Regions from separate parts of the Anaerolentibacter hominis genome, predicted to be linked through region 2. Evidence: predicted binding sites of a transcription regulator. Region 2 holds the regulator's gene; each other region holds the start of a gene.
The links. Region 2 encodes HrcA, which represses chaperone genes, less so after heat shock. Its sites were predicted from a motif close to TGTTAGCACTCNNNNNNNNNGAGTGCTAACA; they were not measured.

Region 1 (7,267 bases), 780 kb from region 2:
TAAAAGTATTGGGAACGCTCGGTTATGTTGCTGCCGGGCGTCGTTTTTACAATCGGACGGTTCACGAAGTGTACCGGTGTTTGTTGCAATAAGACGGTTCGTGATACGTACCGGCGTTTGTTATATAAGGGGAAACACTCCCCGGAAAGGATTTATATATGAAAATGAAAATACAACTTTCAGATCATTTTACTTATAAGAAGCTTTTACGTTTTGTCTTTCCTTCCATCGCCATGATGATTTTTACTTCCATATACGGCGTCGTGGATGGTTTGTTTGTATCCAATTTTGTAGGCAAAACACCGTTTGCCGCCCTGAATCTCATCATGCCCCTTCTGATGATTTTAGGGGCGTTGGGTTTTATGATCGGCACCGGCGGGAGTGCCATTGTATCAAAAACACTGGGAGAGGGAAAGACAGAAGAAGCGAATCAGTATTTCTCCATGCTGGTCTATGTCACCATCATCAGCGGTGCTGTGCTCACTGTGACAGGCCTGATCTGGATTCGGCCCATTGCGGCGGCAATGGGTGCAGACAGCGCCATGATTGAAGATTGTGTCCTCTACGGCAGAATCCTCATGATCTCTCTGACCGCCTTTATGCTGCAGAATGTATTTCAAAGCTTCCTTATTACAGCAGAAAAGCCGCATCTGGGGCTCGCTATGACCGTTGCCGCAGGAATGACCAACATTGTACTGGATTTCTTGTTTATTGCTGTATTTCATTGGGGGTTAGCCGGTGCTGCCATTGCCACGGCAATCAGCCAGGTCATCGGCGGAATCGCACCTCTTTTTTATTTTGTCAGGAAAAACAGCAGCCTTCTGAAACTGATTCCTTGCAAGTTTCACGGCAATATTCTTTTTAAGGCCTGCACAAATGGTTCCTCCGAATTGATGACCAATATCTCCATGTCCCTGGTAAATATCCTGTACAACTTCCAGCTGATGCGGATTGCGGGGGAAGACGGGGTGGCCGCCTATGGTGTTATCATGTATGTAAACTTCATTTTTGTTGCTATCTTCATTGGTTATTCCATCGGAAGCGCACCAATTATCGGTTATCATTACGGGGCATTACATGAAGCAGAGCTGAAAAATCTGTTTCATAAGAGTCTTGTACTGACAGGGCTTGCCGGCATCATCCTGACTTTCCTGGCGATAGCTCTCTCCTCACCCCTGTCCCATATATTTGTAGGATATGACCAGGAGCTGATGCAGATGACCAGCCATGGTTTCCGGCTGTATGCACTGTCCTTTTTGATTAACGGGATTAACATCTTTGGTTCCTCCTTTTTTACGGCCCTTAACAATGGTGTTGTCTCTGCTGTTATTTCCTTCTTACGGACTCTTGTCTTTCAGATTGCAATTGTACTTCTGCTTCCGTTATGGCTTGGTTTAGATGGTATATGGCTTGCGATTGTGGCAGCTGAGTTTCTGGCTCTTATTGTTACCGTCCTGTTCTTCGCTGTAAAAAATAAACAGTATCACTATTTATAGGGCTGATGCCGCAAATAGTGATACTGCTATAAATAAATGAATTATACTACGCCACATGCTGTTTCGGATTTTCTCCAATCAGGCCTGCAAATTCTTTCAGCTTCTGCTTTGCCTCGCTGCTCAGATGCCTGGGCACCTGGATCTGTATAGTTACGTATTGATCTCCATGTCTCTGCGGGTCCTTCATGGAAACAATGCCCTTTCCCCTCAGGCGTATCTTGGCGCCGGACTGGGTGCCCTCCGGGATTTTACACATTACATTCCCATACAGAGTGGATACCATGGCTTCTCCGCCAAATACAGCTGTTGTAAAGGGAATCGAAGCTGTTGTATACAAATCCATCTCTTTTCTCTCATAGCCCGGCTTTTTGCCGACATGAACCTCCAGCAGCAGATCCCCCGCTTCACCTCCGCCGGTTCCCGGCATACCTTTTCCTCTGAGCCGTACACTCTGGCCTGAATCAATACCGGCAGGAATCCGGACTTCCAGAGATTGCTGCCTGCTGCCATCCTGCAGACTGATGATTTTACTGCAGCCAAAGGCAGCCTCATCGAAACTTACGGACACATCCGCTCTCAGATCCCGGCCCTTTCTGCGAATATGGTCTTCCCTGAACTCCCGGCCGAATCCTCCATCCCGAAAACCGCTGCCATCCCCGTAGCTGTAATAGTGAAATCCGCCGTTCTCGCCTTTTCCGCCGCGGAACATATCTCCAAAGAGATCGCCGAAGATATCCTCCATATCTCCGCTTTCAAAATGAACATTTCCGTAGCCGCCATTCTGATTTCCATAAGCCTCATATCCAGCGCCGCCTTCCGTAAAGGCTGCGTGCCCAAACTGGTCGTACATTTTTTTCTTTTCTGGGTCACTTAAGACCGCATAGGCTTCTGTTGCTTCCTTAAATTTCTGTTCCGCCTCTGTATTCCCGGCATTCTGATCCGGATGATATTTTTTTGCAAGTTTACGATATGCCTTTTTTATGGCGGCTGCATCTGCATCCCTGCCAATTCCTAAAATCTCATAGTAGTCTCTTTTCTCCGCCACCGCTATCACCCCCAGACCCTTTTACTCCTGTCCGGAAACAGAAAAATAAAAGTGCAAAATTCTCCCCGGAATTCCTCCGGGGAGATGTCCTTAACCTTCAATTGTTACATAACGTTTCTCTTCTACCTTTTTCGGAACCTCCTTCGGTATATCAAGCATCAGAATGCCATTTTCAAATTTGGCGTGAATATCGCTTTCCGTAACTCCCTCGCCTACGTAAAAGCTTCTGCTCATATTACCGGAATAGCGCTCCTGTCTGATGTATTTCCCCCTCTTATCCTTCTCGTCCTTCTCAAGTGACTTCTCGGCACTGATGGTCAGATACCCATCTTTCAGCTCTGCCCTGACCTCATCTTTCTTAAAGCCCGGCAGATCAATGGCAACCTCATAGCCGTCTTCTGATTCTTTGATATCTGTTTTCATGATATTCTGTGCCCGTTTGCCATATAAAACCTTGTCAATATCCGGAAAGCTGAGATCAAACGCATCATCCCATAAATTACTATTAAAAATACTTGGCAGCATCATAAAGCATCTCTCCTTTTTATAAGTGTTCTGGAATCCTCCAGCGTGAAATAGTTATTTGGGGAACTCAGGAATCTTTATTTTTCCTTTTCCTTTGTTCTATATGTACTATAACACCTATATTTAGCACTGTCAAGGGGTGAGTGCTAATTTTTTTAAATTTTTTTATTACACTTATATCATAAGAAAAGCAGTCGACACTTGGCTGCTTTCATACATTATTATAAATATCGAAGCTGATAAGACCTATGTCTCATGAATCGAACTCCTTGCAGTACGGAAAACAGTTTCATGGTTAAGTCTTTCCTCCGACAGCGCCGCCAGCTTGTCAGCTTCGTCAATCTTAATTTCTAAATCGCATGTCAAATTTGTATCATATGAAACCATTCCTTTCGTTATCATTATTTTATCTTAATTCCATCGCATTGTCATTTTAGCAGCAATGATAACGGAAAATTCGGCTTGTAAAAAACTTATGAAAACAATTTTGCCATATCCTCACCTTGCTCTTTTATGATAAGCCCGGACCGCAAAGAAATGAAACACGATCAGCAGTCCAACACACCACGCAACTGCTATCAATATGTTATTTCCGGTATCGCTGCCAAGGAGCAGTCCCCTCAGGCTTTCCGCCAGCGGTGTAAACGGCTGATATTTAGCAATTGTCCCCAACACGGCGGGCATTGTCTCTACCGGGACAAAACAGGAGCTTGTATATGGCAGGAGCATACCCATATAAGTAAAGGCTCCTACGGCCTCCAGGCTGGGGCAGACAAGACCCCACAAAATAGATGCCCAGGTATACATGAGAGAAAATAGAAACAAAATAACAAATACAAGCAGTCCGTTTGTGAGGGACAGGTCTGGCCGAAAGCCGATCAGCAGAGCCACTGCCAGAATAATACCGGCAGTTATAGCAGTCCGGACCAGCGTTGCCGCCATATGTCCGTTTAATACAGCGGATTTTCCGATATCCATCGTGCGGAAGCGGTCAATAATTCCATTGCTCATATCCTCTTTTACAGAAATTGCAGTCATTGAAGCACTGCTTGCAACCGCCATCAGTAAAATGCCCGGCAGAACATATTCCAGATAGGTATATCCGCCAACCTGCATGGCGCCTCCGATTACATATACCAGCAATAAGAGCTGAGCCAGCGGAAGAACAGCCGTCATAATTAATATTTCCACGTGCCTGACCGTATGCCTCATACTTCTAAGCACCATGGTGTATGTATCACTCAGACTTGATATTACCTTATTCATGAACGAATTCCCTCCTTATTATCCACCAGGTATAAGAATACATCTTCTAAAGAGGCCTTCTTCTGGCTGAAGGAAGCCGGCTCGATTCCTGATTTGTGCATGGCGATGAACAGGTCAGAAACTTGTTTCATACCTTCGTGCACCGCAATGGTAATACTCAAGTTTTCCTCATCTGCGCCGGTAATATCATGATTAAATAATTCCTGGCTGCGCCGCATCAGCTGCAGATTTGAAAACTGAAACGTTATATATTCTCTGGAAGATAACTTCTTGATCTCTTCCACCGTACCTTCCGCAATGATTGTTCCATCATGTAAAATTGCAACATGATCTGCCAGCTGTTCGGCCTCCTCCAGATACTGGGTTGTTAGAAATATGGTCGTCCCCATTTTCTTTAATTCCTGGATCATTGACCACATGGCATTTCTGCTCTGCGGGTCCAGGCCTGTGGTCGGTTCATCCAGAAAGAGGACGGACGGATTTCCCGCCAGGCTCATTGCAATATCCAGACGCCGCCTCATTCCTCCGGAGTAGACGGATACTCTCTTATCAGCTGCTTCCACAAGATTAAAATCATGAAGCAGTTCTGCCGCACGCCCCTTAAAGTCTTTTATATGGCACAGCCTTGCCGCCATTTCCAGATTCTCTCGGCCGGTTAAAATCTCATCCACGGCAGAAAACTGCCCGGTTAGGCTGATGCACTGGCGTACCCGGTCGCTCTGACGGCTTACATCCCATCCATTCACCGCTGCACTGCCCTCATCCATCTTTAATAAGGTTGACAATATTTTGACTGTAGTTGTTTTTCCTGCTCCATTAGAGCCAAGCAGACAGAACACCGTACCTTTATCTATCCTGAATGTTACACCTCTTAACACTTCTTTTTCCTTGAATTTCTTTTTCAGGTTTTGTACCTGTATTGCAGTTTGACTATTGTGCATAAATCCTCCTGTATCAGTGTTCCGCATGATTTTTCAGTATATCTACGATCCATTCAGCGTCCGGATATGGCAGATTTTTATGTCGTGCCGCCCCCATTGCCACGGCCTGCAGCGTATCACTAAAAAGGTATAGCAGCGCTTGCGGATCGCCCTGTTTAATCTGTCCCATCTCCTGCCCTTTTTTCACAATATTTATGATCCGTTCAACCTGAACCTCCTGAGCAGTCACTTTTTTCCGGATGTGTTCAGGGATGTCCTCATACAGCTTTATCTGTGCGATCAGAACAAAGAACTTGGAACCAACGTCGTTGTCCTTCAAGCACCTCAGCACGGCCTTAGCAATATCTGCGAAATATTGGATCGGGTCCTTACAATTCTGTTCAAGCCACGAAATGTTTTCTTTCATGGCGAAATCAACCAATGCCTCTAATAAAACCTCCTTCGATTTGAAATAGTGGAATAACAGCCCTTCACTAATCCCCAGAGCTTTGGATATTTCACTGGTCTTGGTTGCCGCATATCCCTTTTTGGTAAATAGGTCAAGCGCCGCCAATAAGATCTCTTCCTCTCTTCTGGCCTTTTGTTCCTCTCTCTTCATGTTACCTCCATGTCGGCTCGATAAAACCCGGTTCAATCTCAACTGCGATCGAATAATCAGCACACCAATATGATTCTCGCTTTATTGAGTGTTTACTCATTGAGTTATTACTCAACCAATTTAACATATATTATTAACAGTGTCAAGATCAATAGAATCACAAAGGAAAAAGCAGACAAAACAAAAAGAACTCCTCGAGTAAACTCGGGAGTTCTTTCCATATACTGTCCTTTATTTTACGTTGCTTCCATTCCCTGCTTTCGTCATCTGCGAACACAAAACACTCATTCACTCATATCTCCATCACATAGCATTATGCAATATACTCCTGTACAAATGGAAGCGCATAAAGCGTATCCGGGTCAATATCCAAACACATCGAATTATCTCTTTTTCCACTGATATCCCACGCTAGAGTGTCATTCATCACAGTACAGGTATCCATGAAAACATCAATATCTCTCAGTACTTGAAACACCTCTTTTTCAATCATATCAGACATATCATAACATACAATTTTACCATCTTCAAAATATACATATACAGTATAATTTTTCATCGGTATAACTTGCACAACCTTTGGGAACAAATTATCACCTCCTAAATTAAAGGATTAATTCTATTCATCGGTTTTCCATCTTTCGATAATTCCCAATTCTGCATCAATTCATCCTGATGTAAAACACACCATGCTAAAATTAACTTTAATTGCCTTGACGGCAGAGCGCCTCTTATTACTCTTACTCCATCTATTTCAACTATTGCTTTATTTCCATTATACTCTGCATGAAAGTGCGGTGGATTATGATCATCATAGTACATTGTTACCCTGATTCCATAAAATAATGATATTTCTGGCATTATTCATTCCCCCTTGTTTCAATCTTATATATACGGCCTAGCGTATATATAGTATACCACAATTATAATTGTAAAAAAACCCACAACCATTATATCTGGGGGATTTATCCTGTGTATCATAGTTACTACGAATACAAGACTTAATCTCAACTTCGCTCTGCTTGTTTCGATCATGTCTTGCATTCTTATGAACCAATCCACATAACAAAAGCCCCTGGAATGGAAACATTCCGGGGCTTTGTATATGTGTCTTGATTCGCAAGCAACTGCTTATCTCTTTGAAAACTGCGGTGCACGACGGGCTGCCTTGAGTCCGTATTTCTTTCTTTCTTTCATTCTTGGATCTCTGGTTAAGAAACCTGCTTTTTTCAATACCGGACGGTAATCTGCATCTGCCTGAAGCAGTGCTCTGGAGATTCCGTGACGGATCGCACCAGCCTGGCCGGTGAATCCACCGCCATGTACATTAACCAGTACGTCAAATTTATCAGCTGTCTCAGTCGCTACCAACGGCTGACGAACGATTGTCTTCAAT
Region 2 (7,267 bases):
GTGGACAAGGGACAGTACGAAGCGGCGAAGGTGCTTGGCTTTTCCGGATGGCAGACATCCACCAAGATCGTTATACCCCAGATGTTCCGGGTATGCCTTCCGTCTCTGGGCAATGAATGCATTACCCTTGTAAAAGACACTTCGCTGATCACCGCCATCGGGGTGACGGAGCTTCTATACTTTGCTAAAAGTGCGGTTAACAGGGATGTTAACGCGACAGCCTATCTGGTTGCGGCCCTGTTCTATCTGGCAATGACACTGGTTCTGACGAAGATATTGGAGCGCATGGAAAAGAAAGTTTCTTATTAAGAATGGATGCGGAGAAGTGCAATGGGAAATCAGCCGATTATTGAAGTAGAGAAATTAAATAAAAGTTTTGAGGGTATGCATGTGCTGCAGGATGTTTCATTTCAGGTGTGCAGAGGGGAAACGATTGCAGTGATCGGGCCTTCCGGCGCGGGCAAGAGCACCATGCTCCGGTGTCTGATCAATCTGGAGCGGGCGGAGGGCGGTACCATCCTGATCGAGGGCGAACCGCTGATGAAGGATGGAAGCTATCTTCCTGAAAAAGAGTGCCGCAGGGTCTGTTCCAAGATGGGAATGGTATTTCAGAATTTCAATCTTTTTCCCCACCTTACGGTGCTGGATAACCTGACCTATGCCCCCAGGTATGTGAAGGGCGTAAATCAGAAAGAAGCGGAAGAACAGGCTGTTAAGCTTTTAAATAAGGTAGGACTGTCAGGAAGAGAAAAAGCCATGCCGTCGGAGCTTTCCGGCGGGCAGAAGCAGAGAGTGGCAATTGCCCGGGCGCTGATGATGAACCCGGATATGCTGCTGTTTGACGAGCCTACCTCTTCCCTGGACCCTCAGCTGACCAGCGAGGTTCTGGCTGTCATGAAAGATCTGGCCAGAGAGAAAATGACGATGATTGTGGTGACACATGAGATGGGATTTGCCAGAGAAGTGGCGGACCGGGTTTTGTTTATGGATGAAGAGGGAATCGCGGCGGATGACACGCCGGATCAGATCTTTAATCACCCCTCATCCCCCCGGATTGCGGGGTTCATTCACAGTATACTGGGTTAATATGAACGGATGACAAAGGCCGGCATGCAAAAAGCACGCCGGCCTTTTCGATTGTTCTTCAGACGGAAGCCGCAGACACGTCGGACTTTGCCGCCTCCGCGTCATTGGCGCAGTTTATGCAATACTGAATAATATCCTTTCTGGTTACGATTCCGATAAACACATTTTTATCGTCAACTACCGGTACGAAATTCTGGTTGGAGGCCTTCAGAAACAGGTCTTCAATATTGGCATTGGCGCCGATCGGCTGATTTTTAATGCGGCGCGGTATATTTGATACCGGAATGTGTTCGATGGCAATCTTCTCGCCGCTGATCAGATTGTGCTTGTATGTCCAGAGAAAATCTCCTTCGGTGATTGTTCCCACATATTCCCCCTGGCGGTTTAAAACCGGGACGGCAGAGTAGCGGTGGTACTCCATTTTTTCCAGTGCCTGTCTGACAGTATAGTCATCAAAAATATAGGCAACCTCACTTTTGGGTGTTAAAAAGAATAAGATGTTCATATTTACCTCATTTCCATTCATCAGCATTTTGCAAAGCATTTATCGTTACCCGGCGGCCGCTTCGGCGTCTTCGCTCCGGGCTTGTTTTCTATGTAGAACCGTCTCAGGTTTTTCACTACATTAAGTATACTATAAAGAGAAGAGACAAGACATTAAATTTTTATGAAAATTTTGTGGTTTGGCGTTCGCAGCTCTTTTTTTATGGTATACTTATAAAAAGAAAAATTCTTTCTTATTCCATCCCAGGTTTTATGGGACGGAGAAAGTGACAGATTGGAGGGAGCGCATATGAAGTTAATCTATGCAATTATTAATGATGATGCAAATGACGTGATTTCCGAACTGAATCAAAATGGTTTTAGTGTTACGAAGCTGGCCACCACGGGAGGATTTCTGAGGAAGGGAAATACGACCCTGCTGATCGGTACCGATGAAGAAAAGGTACAGGATGTGATCGACATCGTTAAGAAAAATTGCGCTCAGAGAGAACAGTTAGTCTACAATACGCCGATTCCGCCGGCAGGAGGCCTGGGAGTGGGATGCTATATGCCAACCCCGGTGAATATAGAGGTGGGCGGGGCGATCGTCTTTGTGACCGATGTGGATCGGTTTGAAAAGGTGTGACATAGTATACGAAGGATAATAATACTTAAAATCCCTGCCCTGGTCGGCAGGGATTTATTTCATTACATAGGAAAGTCTCCAGACTTTCCTCTAATAGAATGGGAGAGAGACAATGCTGGAAAGAAAAGCAGAACAGGATATTTATATTGAACTAAAACAGAGACTTGCGGAATCCACATCCTCCTATCATACGGTCCGGAGAGCTGCACTGGATCTTAAGGAGGCCGGATTTACTTATTTAAATCCGGAGGATAAATGGGAATTGAAACCCGGTGGAAAATATTATACGGTGTTTTTTGGCTCCGCCCTCTTTGCGTTTACGGCTGGCAGACAATTTATAACCGCCGGAAGTCTGCGGGCAGCCATCGCCCACACGGATTTTCCTGGCTTTAAACTAAAACCGGGCTGCGGGATAAAACAGTCAGGATACGGAAAGCTGAACACTTCCGTATATGGGGGACCCATTCTGAACACCTGGCTTGACCGTCCGCTCTCGATTTCCGGCAAGGTGGCCTTAAAGGGCAGTCTATTTGAGCCCAGGATGCGGCTGGTTGATTTTAAACGGCCGGTTCTGACGATACCTAATCTGGCAATCCATATGAACAGAGAGGTAAATAAAGGAATCGAATTAAACAGGCAGAAAGATTTGCTGCCCGTAGGAGAACTTTTTCCGGAGGAGGGTTGTGACGACTCGTTTTTCCTGGAAGCTCTGGCGGCGGAGCTGGGCGCGGCGAAGGAGGATATCCTGGATTATGAATTGACGGTATATGTAAGGGAAGAAGCGGAGAGGCTGGGTTTTACAGGAAAGCTTTTATCCGGCCCAAGACTTGACAACATTACCTCGGTTCAGGCCTGTGTAGAAGGAATCACAGGGGATATAAGGCCGTCGGGACTTAATCTGATCGGATTATTCGACCACGAGGAGGTGGGAAGCCGGACCAGACAGGGAGCGGACTCTGCACTGCTGCCCGGACTCCTGGAGCGGATATACGGCTGCCTGGGTCTGGAGAAGGAGCGGCTTTACCGGGATATTGCCTCCGGATTCCTGCTCTCTGTGGATGTGGCGCATGCCCACCATCCCAACAGCCCGGAGAAGGGAGACCCTACCAATCCGGTGCTGCCGGGGAAGGGCGTGGCCTTCAAGATGTCGGCCAGCCAGTCCTATGCCTGTGACAGTGAACTGGCAGGCATTCTGATGCAGCTTTGTGAGGCAAATCAGATTCCATTTCAAAAGTATGTAAACCGATCGGATATTCCGGGAGGCTCCACGATCGGCTCCATTGTATCCTCCCTGATTCCGGTGAGGACTCTGGATATCGGCGTGCCGGTTCTGGCCATGCATTCGGCCAGAGAGTGTATGGCGGTTTCCGATCAGGCTGCCCTGGAATCCTTGCTGAGTGTGTATTTTACAGCAGAATAATTTACTCAGGCCGGAATTACCGGCCTGTTTTTTTTATTACATAAAATTTGTGAAATATTTATGATAATTATGAATTTAGGTGTTGACATTATAGATTGGGAGTGGTATTTTAATACCAGTAAATGTTAGCACTCTAAAACAATGAGTGCTGACAGATGCAAAAAGACGAGGTCGGGGGTGATTTGGAATGCCGTTAAGTGAAAGAAAATTAAAGATACTGCAAGCGATCATTCAGAATTACCTGGAGACCGGAGAACCTGTGGGTTCCAGAACCATTTCCAAGTATACGGATCTGAATCTGAGTTCCGCCACCATACGGAATGAGATGGCTGATCTGGAGGAACTGGGTTACATTATTCAGCCGCACACATCGGCAGGACGTATTCCTACGGATAAGGCATACCGGCTTTATGTGGACACCATGATGGACAACAAGATTCAGGAAATCGACGATATGAAGGATGCCCTGATGGAGAAAGCCGGGAAGTTAGATAACCTGCTGAAAGAGGTGGCGAAGCTGCTGGCGGTGAATACCAACTATGCCAGCCTGGTATCAGGACCTACATTTGAAAGTGTGAAAGTGAAATTTATTCAGCTGTCGGCGGTGGATGAATATCATCTGCTGGCAGTCATCGTTCTGGAGGGCAATCTGGTAAAGAATAAGATTATCCCATCCAGGGGGCAGATCGGCCAGGATATGATTCTGAAGATGAATATCATGCTGAATACTTGTCTCCAGGGCAGAAGCTTATCAGAGATTAACATGCCTTTAATATCCAGTATGAAGGAGCAGGCCGGAGCGTATGACACGGTGGTCAATGATATTCTGGATGCGATTTCAGAAGCGATCCAGGAGGAAGATGATATCGAGGTTTATACAAGCGGCGCTACCAATATTCTGAAATATCCGGAATTAAGCGACCGGGAGAAGGCTACCGAACTGCTGTACACATTGGAAGAAAAACGGACTCTGACCCAGATTATGAATGAGAAACTGGACGGAGAGCAGGAGAGAGGCATACAGGTTTATATCGGCGATGAAACCAGCGTTTCCTCCATGAAAGACTGTTCTCTTGTTACGGCAACGTATGAATTAGGCGAAGGCATCTATGGGAAAATCGGTATTGTGGGTCCGAAGAGGATGGACTATGAGAAGGTAGTCGGGACGCTGCGGAAACTGATGATGGAACTGGATGAAATATTTAAAGAAAGATAAAGGAAGAAAGGTAAGGCGTCATGGAAGATAAGGAGAAGCTTAAAGAAGAAGCAGAATGTGTCGCAGACGCACAGGATGTGACGGAGACGGCCGAGACATCCGGCGGAGAGACAAAGGAACCGGATAAAAGGACAGAAGAGAAGAAGTCAAAGAGGAAAAAGGATAAAAAAGAAGAGCAGATTGCAGAGCTGAATGACAGACTGATGCGGAATATGGCAGAGTTTGATAATTTCAGAAAGCGGACAGAGAAAGAAAAGTCCCAGATGTATGAAATAGGGGCGAAAAGTATTATAGAGAAGATTCTTCCTGTCATTGATAATTTTGAACGGGGACTTTCCACCGTGCCGGAGGAAGAAAAGGAGAACGGATTCGTACAAGGAATTGAAAAGATATACAAACAGCTTATGACCACCCTGGAAGAAGCGGGCGTTAAGCCGATTGAAGCAGTCGGTCAGGAGTTTGACCCGAATTTCCACAATGCGGTAATGCACGAAGAGAACGAAGAACTCGGAGAAAACATTGTCGCAGAGGAATTCCAGAAGGGGTATTTATATAGAGATACTGTGGTAAGACACAGTATGGTTAAAGTTGCAAACTGACAATCACTGACAAAAAGAAAATAATCTTGCTGTTAGAAAAAATAAGGAGGATTTTTATTATGGGAAAAATCATTGGTATTGATCTTGGTACAACAAACTCATGTGTAGCCGTTATGGAAGGCGGCAAGCCAGTTGTTATTGCGAATACAGAAGGTTCCAGAACCACGCCGAGCGTTGTGGCATTCACGAAGACAGGAGAGAGACTGGTAGGCGAGCCTGCAAAGCGTCAGGCAGTTACCAACTCAGAGAAAACAATCTCCTCTATCAAGAGACATATGGGAACTGACTTCCGTGTAACAATCGACGACAAAAAGTATTCTCCTCAGGAGATTTCCGCAATGATTCTTCAGAAAATGAAGGCGGACGCAGAAAACTATCTGGGCGAATCTGTGAAGGAAGCAGTTATCACGGTTCCTGCATACTTTAACGATGCTCAGAGACAGGCAACGAAGGATGCGGGCAAGATTGCAGGCCTGGATGTAAAGCGTATCATCAACGAGCCGACTGCGGCAGCGTTGGCTTACGGCCTGGACAATGAAAAAGAACAGAAAATTATGGTTTATGACCTGGGCGGTGGTACCTTTGATGTGTCCATCATCGAGATCGGCGACGGCGTAATCGAAGTACTGGCAACCTCCGGTGATAACCGTCTGGGCGGTGATGATTTCGATGAGAGAATCACCCAGTACATGATCAGCGACTTCAAGACAAAAGAAGGCGTGGATTTAGGAAATGATAAGATGGCGCTGCAGAGATTAAGGGAAGCGGCAGAAAAGGCGAAAAAGGAGCTGTCATCCGCTACTACAACCAATATCAACCTGCCGTTTATCACTGCAACCGCAGATGGCCCGAAACATTTTGATATGAATCTGACCAGAGCTAAATTTGATGAACTTACCCATGACCTGGTAGAGAGAACAGCCGTACCGGTACAGAACGCGCTGAAGGATGCGGGAATGACGGCTTCGGAGCTGGGTAAAGTATTGCTGGTAGGCGGTTCCACCCGTATCCCGGCCGTACAGGATAAGGTAAAACAGCTGACCGGCCACGAGCCGAGCAAGAGCCTGAATCCGGATGAGTGTGTAGCCATCGGCGCTTCGATTCAGGGCGGCAAGCTGGCAGGCGATGCAGGCGCAGGCGATATCCTTCTGCTGGATGTAACTCCGCTGTCACTGTCCATTGAGACCATGGGCGGCGTTGCTACCAGACTGATCGAGAGAAATACAACGATCCCGACGAAGAAGAGCCAGATCTTCTCCACCGCTGCCGATAACCAGACTGCTGTTGATATCAACGTGGTACAGGGTGAGAGACAGTTTGCCAAAGACAATAAATCTCTGGGCCAGTTCCGTCTGGACGGAATCCCGCCTGCAAGAAGAGGCGTTCCCCAGATTGAGGTTACCTTTGATATTGATGCAAATGGTATTGTAAATGTATCTGCGAAGGATCTGGGCACCGGCAGAGAGCAGCATATCACCATTACAGCCGGTTCCAACATGTCAGATGATGATATCGATAAAGCGGTGAAAGAAGCAGCTGAGTTTGAAGCTCAGGATAAGAAGAGAAAAGAAGCAATTGATGCCAGAAACGAAGCGGATTCTATGGTATTCCAGACAGAGAAGGCTCTGGAGGAAGTGGGCGATAAGATCGACGCATCCGACAAATCTGCTGTTGAGGCTGACTTAAAGAGCCTGAAAGAGCTGCTTGAGAAGAGTGCTCCGGAAACCATGTCCGACAGTGACGTGGATGCGATCAAGGCAGGAAAAGAAAAACTGATGAACAGCGCGCAGAAACTGTTCCAGAAGGTATATGAGCAG
Region 3 (7,267 bases), on a different contig from region 2:
GAGCATAATAACACGAATATCCTTGCATTTGGAGCCAGAGTGATCGGCGTGGAACTGGCTAAAATGATTGTGGATGAGTGGCTGGGAGCAGAGTTCTTAGGCGGACGCCATGGAGAACGGGTTCAGATGATGATGGAGATCGAAGAACGGGCATAGCTGTCTTGTGAAAAGAAACAGGTAAAAGAAGATAAGCGGCGGTCAGCTGGAAATGCTGGACCGCCGCTTTTGTATAATTAGCCGGCCGCTTTTTGAAACTTAGGTGCCAATTTCTGCAACTTAGGAAAGAACGCTTGAAGTGAGAAGAAAGGACCCATATAGTATAGGGCAGGGGGTGAGACCGTGAAACTGCATATTCAGGAGGAAGGCGATCTTCAGGAAACCGAAATAACGATCCGCTGCCGGCGGCTGGATAAAAATGTGGAGAAGATTGTCGCTATGCTTCGGATCATGGAACAGAAGCTGACCGGAGAGAAGGAAGGCCAGACCTATATTCTGGACGCATCGGAGGTCCTTTACATTGACACCGCGGATAAAAAGACATTTTTATATACAGGCAAGGAGGTCTATGAGACTTCTTTTAAATTATATGAACTGGAAGAGCAGCTGGCGGACAGCGACTTCTTCCGGGCAGGAAAGTCCTGCATTATTAACTTCAATCAGATACGGTCCATCCGGCCGGATCTGGATGGTAAACTCATGGTAACTATGAACAACGACGAGCGGCTGGCTGTGTCTCGGCAGTACGCCGGTACCATTAAGAAAAAACTGGGGGTGAGATAAATGAAGGAACATTGGCTTTCCAAATATCATTTTCTGGGGCAGATAATGATAACCTTCTCCGTTACCGTTCTGCTGCTGACTTTAATCGGATTGTTTACGGGTGAAGAAGTTAAAGAGATATCCAGCCTGTTTCAGATGGGAGGGAAGGGCATTGCGTTTTCAACGATTTTTCAGATTCTGGGTTCCTCTGTTGTAATCGCCTCCCTAAAGGTATTCTTTTTTTCCAGCCGTTTCTTTCAAAATAAGATGCTGCTGTGGAAATGTACCTGGATGGTGATCTGTTCGATTGCGGTTATTGTGGTATTTATTATCCTGTTTGATTGGTTTCCAATTCATTTCTGGCAGGCATGGGTTGGGTTTTTCCTGTCATTTTTTATCTGTTTTGGTGTCAGCACGGTTATTGTGATGACAAAAAACCGGTTAGAGGGCAAGCGGTATGACCGTCTGCTTCAGGAGTATAAAGAGAAAAAGGAGGGGACGGTCAAATGAATTGTATTGAAATAACTTCTGTTCAGAAAAGTTTCGGAAGTAAAAATGTCTTGAATGACATCAGCCTGACGGTACCGAACGGGGAAATCTTTGGCCTTCTGGGTCCATCCGGAGCAGGAAAAACTACGCTGATTAAAATACTGACCGGGCAGATACCGGCTTCAGCAGGGGCAGCCCGTATCTTTGGTAAAGAGGCCGGCAGCCTGGGACGGGAAGACTATGGCAGGATCGGTATGGTGTTGGATAACAGCGGCCTGTATGAACGTTTAAATGTGATGGACAATATGGTGCTGTTTGCAAAGATAGAGGGTGTTAAAAAAGAGAGGATCAATGAACTGCTGGAGAAGGTGAAGCTTACCGGGGCAAGCAGGACGGCTGCCGGAAAGCTCTCCAAGGGAATGCGCCAGAGGCTGATACTGGCGAGAGCTATCTTAAACAGCCCCGGACTGCTCTTTCTGGATGAGCCTACAAGTGGTTTGGACCCGGCTGCGGCGGAGAAAATACATGAGCTGCTCTTTGAACTGAGGGAGCAGGGTATAACGATCTTTCTGACCACCCACAATATGGAGGAGGCGGAGAAACTCTGCGCTCATATTGCTCTGCTTCATGAAGGAACAATCGTGGAATACGGGGTGCCGGAAGAAATCTGCCGGAAATATAACAAAACAAATCAAATCACGATCTTGAAGAAAGACGGCAGCCAGGAGGTTCTGGATAATATGCCGGAAAATGCCGCCCAAATTGCAGAATTATTCCAGGCTGATCAGGTGGAGGCAATCCATTCCTCCGAGCCAAATCTGGAAAACGTGTTCATGACACTGACAGGAAGGAGATTAGGAGAATGATACAGATGCGTACAATTACCGCGATCTTTTGGAAGCAGCTGAAGGATTCGGTTAAAAATATCCCGGTTTTGGTCCTGTTTGTGGTTTATCCTATCATTGCTATTATTATGGGCAGTGCGATAGCGGGGGAGATGGGGGAAGCAGAGCTATTCATCTCTCTGTTTGGAACGATGCATGCGGTATTTACACCAATCGTAACCACGGCATCCATCTTGTCGGAAGAAAAAGAAAAGAACACCCTTCGTGTTTTGATTTTTGCCAATGTGAACCCGGTGGAATACATGCTCAGCATAGGAAGCTTTGTGCTTTTATGCACGTTTTGCACCAGTGCCTTATTTTTTGTCGGCGGTCAGTTCACTATGGCGATGGCCGCCCGTTTTCTGCTTGCACAGTTCATTGGTTCGATGGTATCGGTTTTGCTGGGACTGACCCTTGGTGCGTATGCAAAAAATATGGCCGGAGCCAATGGACTGGCGGTGCCGGCGGGTATGGTTTTTGCTTTTCTGCCTATGCTTTCTGCCTTTAACGAAACGATAGGTTCTGTGTCCAGATTTACTTACGGGCAGCAGATCAGCAACATTATGATGGGGACGGCGAAAACCGGTGATGCTATAACGGTAATCGCTATCAATTTCCTTCTGTTTCTTGTGGCCTTTTATCTGATCTACCGCCGGAACAGGCTGGATTTGTAACCAGAGAGTATGGAAAAACAGAGACTTCCCAATTTTTTTATTTCTGGGAAGTCTCTGTTTTTCTATTATATTCTATTTTGCAAGCAACAGCATCATTTCATTGCTTCTGGCAATAAATTTGCTCATCTGTTCGGATGTCAGCGGCTGATGGCCAAGCAGAGCCAGGTCATAAAGCTGCTCACAGATCATGTTGGCGTGTTCGGAATCCTTATGATCTGTCAAATACTGGACCAGTGTATTATTGGCATTTAGAACCAGCGTATTGGAATCGCCGAAAGCGCTCGGATCGGTCATGCCGTACATCTTCATCATATCCTGCATTCTCCGGTTTTCCTCGGAAAGGGTCATCATAGAGGAAATAGCCTTATTTTTCAGCTTCTCCACCTTTAATTCCAGATGATCTTTACCCAGAGCCTTTTTGAACAGTTCGGTGAGAGCTTCCGTGGTTTCCTTTAACTCTTCTTCTGATACTTCTTCTTTGAGGCTGTCGGTCAGATCTGCGTCGATTCTCTGGAATTTCAGATTCTCATCCTTGCCCTCCAGCAGAGAAATAAACGGCGTATCAATGTTGTGGGGCAGGATAACCGCATCCATATTGTTCTCACGGAACATATTGATATACTGGCCCTGCTGAACCTCGTCCGTTACATAATAGATAACGACGGGATCTTTTTCCTTCTTATCTTCAGCAGAAGCATCCTCTGTTTCGGCATCCGCTGCCTCAACCGTCTGCTCCTCTGCCTTCTCATTCTCATCTTCCGGCTTGTTCGCGGCAATACAGTCTGCCAGAGTAAGATATTTGTGGTCCAGATTCTTAAACAGCAGACAGTCCTTCATACGGTCATAGAACTTCTCGTCCTTCAGACAGCCAAACTTGATAAACGGGCAGATATCATCCCAGTATTTCTCATAGGATTCCCGCTCCGTCTTGCACAGGCCAGTGAGCTTGTCCGCCACCTTCTTCGTAATATAATCCGATATTTTCTTTACAAAACCGTCGTTCTGCAATGCACTTCTGGATACATTTAAAGGCAGATCGGGACAGTCAATGACACCTTTTAATAAAAGCAGGAACTCAGGAATAACTTCTTTGATATTGTCGGCGATAAACACCTGGTTGTTGTACAGTTTGATGGTTCCTTCAATGGATTCGTATTCGATATTAATCTTTGGAAAATATAAAATACCTTTCAAATTGAAGGGATAATCCATATTCAGATGAATCCAGAATAAGGGCTCTTTATAGTCGTGGAACACCTTGCGGTAAAATTCCTTATAATCGTCCTCTGTACAGTCATTGGGATGCTTGGTCCAGAGCGGATTCGTATCATTTAAGGAAACAGGACGCTTATTGATTTTCGCTTTGTCCTTTGCCGGTGAGATTTCTACAACTTCTTTTTCTCCGTTTTCATTTTCCTTTTCTTCTGTCTTTGCCTCTTCGGTGAAACGCTCCACTACCACATCATCGTCCCGTATGTCGGAGGCGTCAATTGTCTCAAATTCCTGTTCCGCGTTTGCCTTGGACAGGTAGATCGGAACCGGCATAAATGAACAGTATTTTTCAATTACTTCACGAACCCGGTATTCGTTAGAATACTCCAGACAGTCCTCGGACAGATGAAGAGTGATTGTGGTACCGATGGTATCTTTGCTGCCCTCCGACATGGAGAAATCGGTGCCGCCGTCACATTCCCAGTGTACCGGAACGGAACCTTCCGCAAAGGACAGGGTGTCAATAGTAACCAGATCCGCCACCATGAAGGCGGAGTAGAAGCCCAGACCGAAATGGCCGATAATCTGGTCCTCATTTGTTTTGTCCTTATATTTGGACAGAAAATCTGCCGCGCCGGAAAATGCGATCTGATTGATGTACTCGTCCACCTCTTCAAAGGTCATACCAATCCCGTTATCCGTAAAGGAAATCGTCTTAGCTTCCGGATCTACAACAACCTGGATTTCACTCTTATAATCGTCCGGGAAGCTATATTCCCCCATGATTTCCAGTTTCTTTAATTTGGTGATAGCATCGCAGCCGTTGGATACCAATTCTCTTACAAAGATATCCTGATCGGAATAAAGCCATTTCTTAATGATGGGGAAAATATTTTCGCTGTTAATGGATAGACTGCCGTGTTTGTCTGCCATTTATTGTCACACTCCTTTAAATAATTTGATATCGAAATCGTCTGTCTTTATCTACTATTGAGATATTAATACGGTCTATGGGAAAAGTCAAGAGAAAAATAGCACTCGATTAAAATGAGTGCTAACAAGAAGGGGGATACGACAGAGAATGAATGCTGGCACTGCTTCTATGAAGATGATATAATAAAAAATAGCTGAGCGGCAGCGAAGCTATTTGCTACTTCTCAAAAAGCAAAGCGTTTGAGAAACGGACAGATTTAAGGGAAACCATAATATGCGAGGGCGGCCGGCTCTGCTATCCTATGCGTAGGATTTAAAAAGATGTAAAACGAGAAAGAGAAGTGTTCTTATATGGATAAAATAGATATATCGTTTGATTTTACAACAGATACATCTGATTATTGGCTAGGATTTTGGGATAGAAATAATGGACTGGGAGCAGGTGGCAATGATCCTGATGCATTTAGTAAAACACTACAAAAATATCATCAAATCTTGTGGAGTAAGAAATTACCTAATGGTGAATATATGGATTTGTCTATGGGGACAGGTTCAAGATATCTAACTTGGAAAGATTTTAGATTTGGCAGTGATTCGATTACAGCAAGTTTCAGATATAATAAATATAGAGAAATGATGGAGCAAGTTAAACAAGCGCGCCCTGATTATAAAAGTTATATGGAGAATTACTTACATCGTTCATATACTATCGGCGGAGCCATCATCTTTCCAAAAAGAATAGGCGGAATAAATCAAAGCAGAGGTTGTAATCCATTTATCATGGATAGGTGGGATTTATCTTTGGAGTGCATTCGCAGATATTATTTAGGAGAAGTAAGTCCTTTGTATGATGTTTTACAAAAGGATAAAGGTTTCTTCGATTTGTTTATGGATTTTAAAGGCTATGTGGATTTTTTTTATTTGCAAGATTGCGTGAGTTCTGATTATAGCGAAGTAAAGTTATGGTTAGGAGAGCCAGCATTCACTTATTCTCCACTTCCTAAAACTGTCGATTCGTATTTCTCTTGGATAGAAAGCAATTTGAATTTTGTAGAGAAAAGAAATAAACGTATCCAATCAGCTTGTCAAAGCAAGGATTAAACACGTTAATGCTATATCATTGAAGTTACAATTTGTTTATAAAAATATAAACACCGTTTGGTTCCATTTTATGAATGGAGGTGCCGCGATGAACAGTAAGTTTTTGTGTACGCCCTGGAAGCAAAAGAAAAGGACGGAGGATATCAAGGAAATTAGCCGGATATTTCTATGGTTTGTTCTGGTCATTCTGCTTTCTCTTATACCGACGGGGAAAAAGAGCGGATTTGACAGCAGCGAAGCAGTTCTGAAACATTATTTTCCCTATAATCAGAGAATAACAGAAAAGAAAATTTTTCAGTATACCATATATATGATGGAAGGAAAAATTGACGGTCAGCCTAAATTCGTTGTTGTTGAGCAGACAAATACAGATAATTTTATCATGAAAGACTGCGGTGACAGCGAGGTGATTGGCCTGAACAATACGATTCCCCCTACCTGTCCATTTGAGCTGGGTGCAGCTATGGATTATAAATCCGGACGTATCAGCTTCCGGCTTCTGCCGGACTATAGCTTTCTGATCTGGATGGGATTATTTACGGTTGCAGTGGGGCTTGAAAGAGCGAACAGAGAAGTAGAAGAAGAACAGCTTATTGCGCTTCGGGCAGGACTTAAAGAGAGACATTAAAAATAGCCGGGAAGTTCTGCATACAGCAGACGTTCCCGGCTATTATTATACGTAATAATAGTTATCAGTCTTTTTCTCTTAACATCTTGATATAGGTGTTGACACCGAATATGATCCCTACGATACAGACAGCGCATACACAGCAGTATTTTACGATTTTGGTTACATCCACGGTTACGTCAACACGGTAATCCTCTTTGGTTCCGGGGGTAAAACTTTGTAATTCCCTTTTTTTCCTCATAACATTTCTCCTTTTCTGCCGTTCGGGCCAAGATGTTAATATCCCAGTTCTTCTCCTACCAGAATGACCTTGATTCTCCCTGGAGTCATAGACTTTCTGGTAATTACAGTGTTCGCGCAGATACAGTCATCCACCAGACAGTTGGCGCACTGGCCGGAAGAGGCGCAGGGCGTGTCCAGCTCAAGACGGTTGCAGTTTGGCGGCGCAGCCATATTTCTCACCCGGTCCATGCCGGCCTGTACATTGGGCACCAGTTTATTCATGCCCGCGATTACAATGACATTTTTAGGGCCATAAATCAGACAGGCAACCCGGTTGCCGCCGCCGTCTACATTAATGAGCTGTC

Region 1: ABCW47_RS03965 (Hsp20/alpha crystallin family protein) is a predicted target of HrcA. The motif match lies at 3,188-3,218, and genes of this name have one in related genera.
Region 3: htpG (molecular chaperone HtpG) is a predicted target of HrcA. The motif match lies at 5,048-5,078, and genes of this name have one in related genera.

The regions. Positions count from the first base shown of each region.
Region 1 covers NZ_JAWDIX010000001.1:865,680-872,946, reverse strand. Annotated here, with positions in the region: gene ABCW47_RS03975 (MATE family efflux transporter) at 165-1,496, shown strand; gene ABCW47_RS03970 (DnaJ C-terminal domain-containing protein) at 1,543-2,541, opposite strand; gene ABCW47_RS03965 (Hsp20/alpha crystallin family protein) at 2,632-3,069, opposite strand; gene ABCW47_RS03960 (ABC transporter permease) at 3,565-4,332, opposite strand; gene ABCW47_RS03955 (ATP-binding cassette domain-containing protein) at 4,329-5,273, opposite strand; gene ABCW47_RS03950 (TetR/AcrR family transcriptional regulator) at 5,287-5,871, opposite strand; gene ABCW47_RS03945 (DUF2442 domain-containing protein) at 6,185-6,460, opposite strand; gene ABCW47_RS03940 (DUF4160 domain-containing protein) at 6,472-6,732, opposite strand; gene rpsI (30S ribosomal protein S9) at 7,003-7,267, opposite strand, start outside.
Region 2 covers NZ_JAWDIX010000001.1:1,642,331-1,649,597, reverse strand. Annotated here, with positions in the region: gene ABCW47_RS07645 (amino acid ABC transporter permease) at 1-309, shown strand, start outside; gene ABCW47_RS07640 (amino acid ABC transporter ATP-binding protein) at 331-1,086, shown strand; gene ABCW47_RS07635 (CBS domain-containing protein) at 1,145-1,591, opposite strand; gene ABCW47_RS07630 (cyclic-di-AMP receptor) at 1,880-2,215, shown strand; gene ABCW47_RS07625 (M18 family aminopeptidase) at 2,328-3,635, shown strand; gene hrcA (heat-inducible transcriptional repressor HrcA) at 3,823-4,851, shown strand; gene grpE (nucleotide exchange factor GrpE) at 4,872-5,450, shown strand; gene dnaK (molecular chaperone DnaK) at 5,510-7,267, shown strand, end outside.
Region 3 covers NZ_JAWDIX010000005.1:40,951-48,217, forward strand. Annotated here, with positions in the region: gene rpiB (ribose 5-phosphate isomerase B) at 1-156, shown strand, start outside; gene ABCW47_RS13590 (LytTR family DNA-binding domain-containing protein) at 340-780, shown strand; gene ABCW47_RS13595 (hypothetical protein) at 781-1,269, shown strand; gene ABCW47_RS13600 (ABC transporter ATP-binding protein) at 1,266-2,114, shown strand; gene ABCW47_RS13605 (ABC transporter permease) at 2,111-2,806, shown strand; gene htpG (molecular chaperone HtpG) at 2,879-4,951, opposite strand; gene ABCW47_RS13615 (DUF6994 family protein) at 5,303-6,052, shown strand; gene ABCW47_RS13620 (hypothetical protein) at 6,141-6,680, shown strand; gene ABCW47_RS13625 (hypothetical protein) at 6,745-6,921, opposite strand; gene ABCW47_RS13630 (lactate utilization protein) at 6,957-7,267, opposite strand, start outside.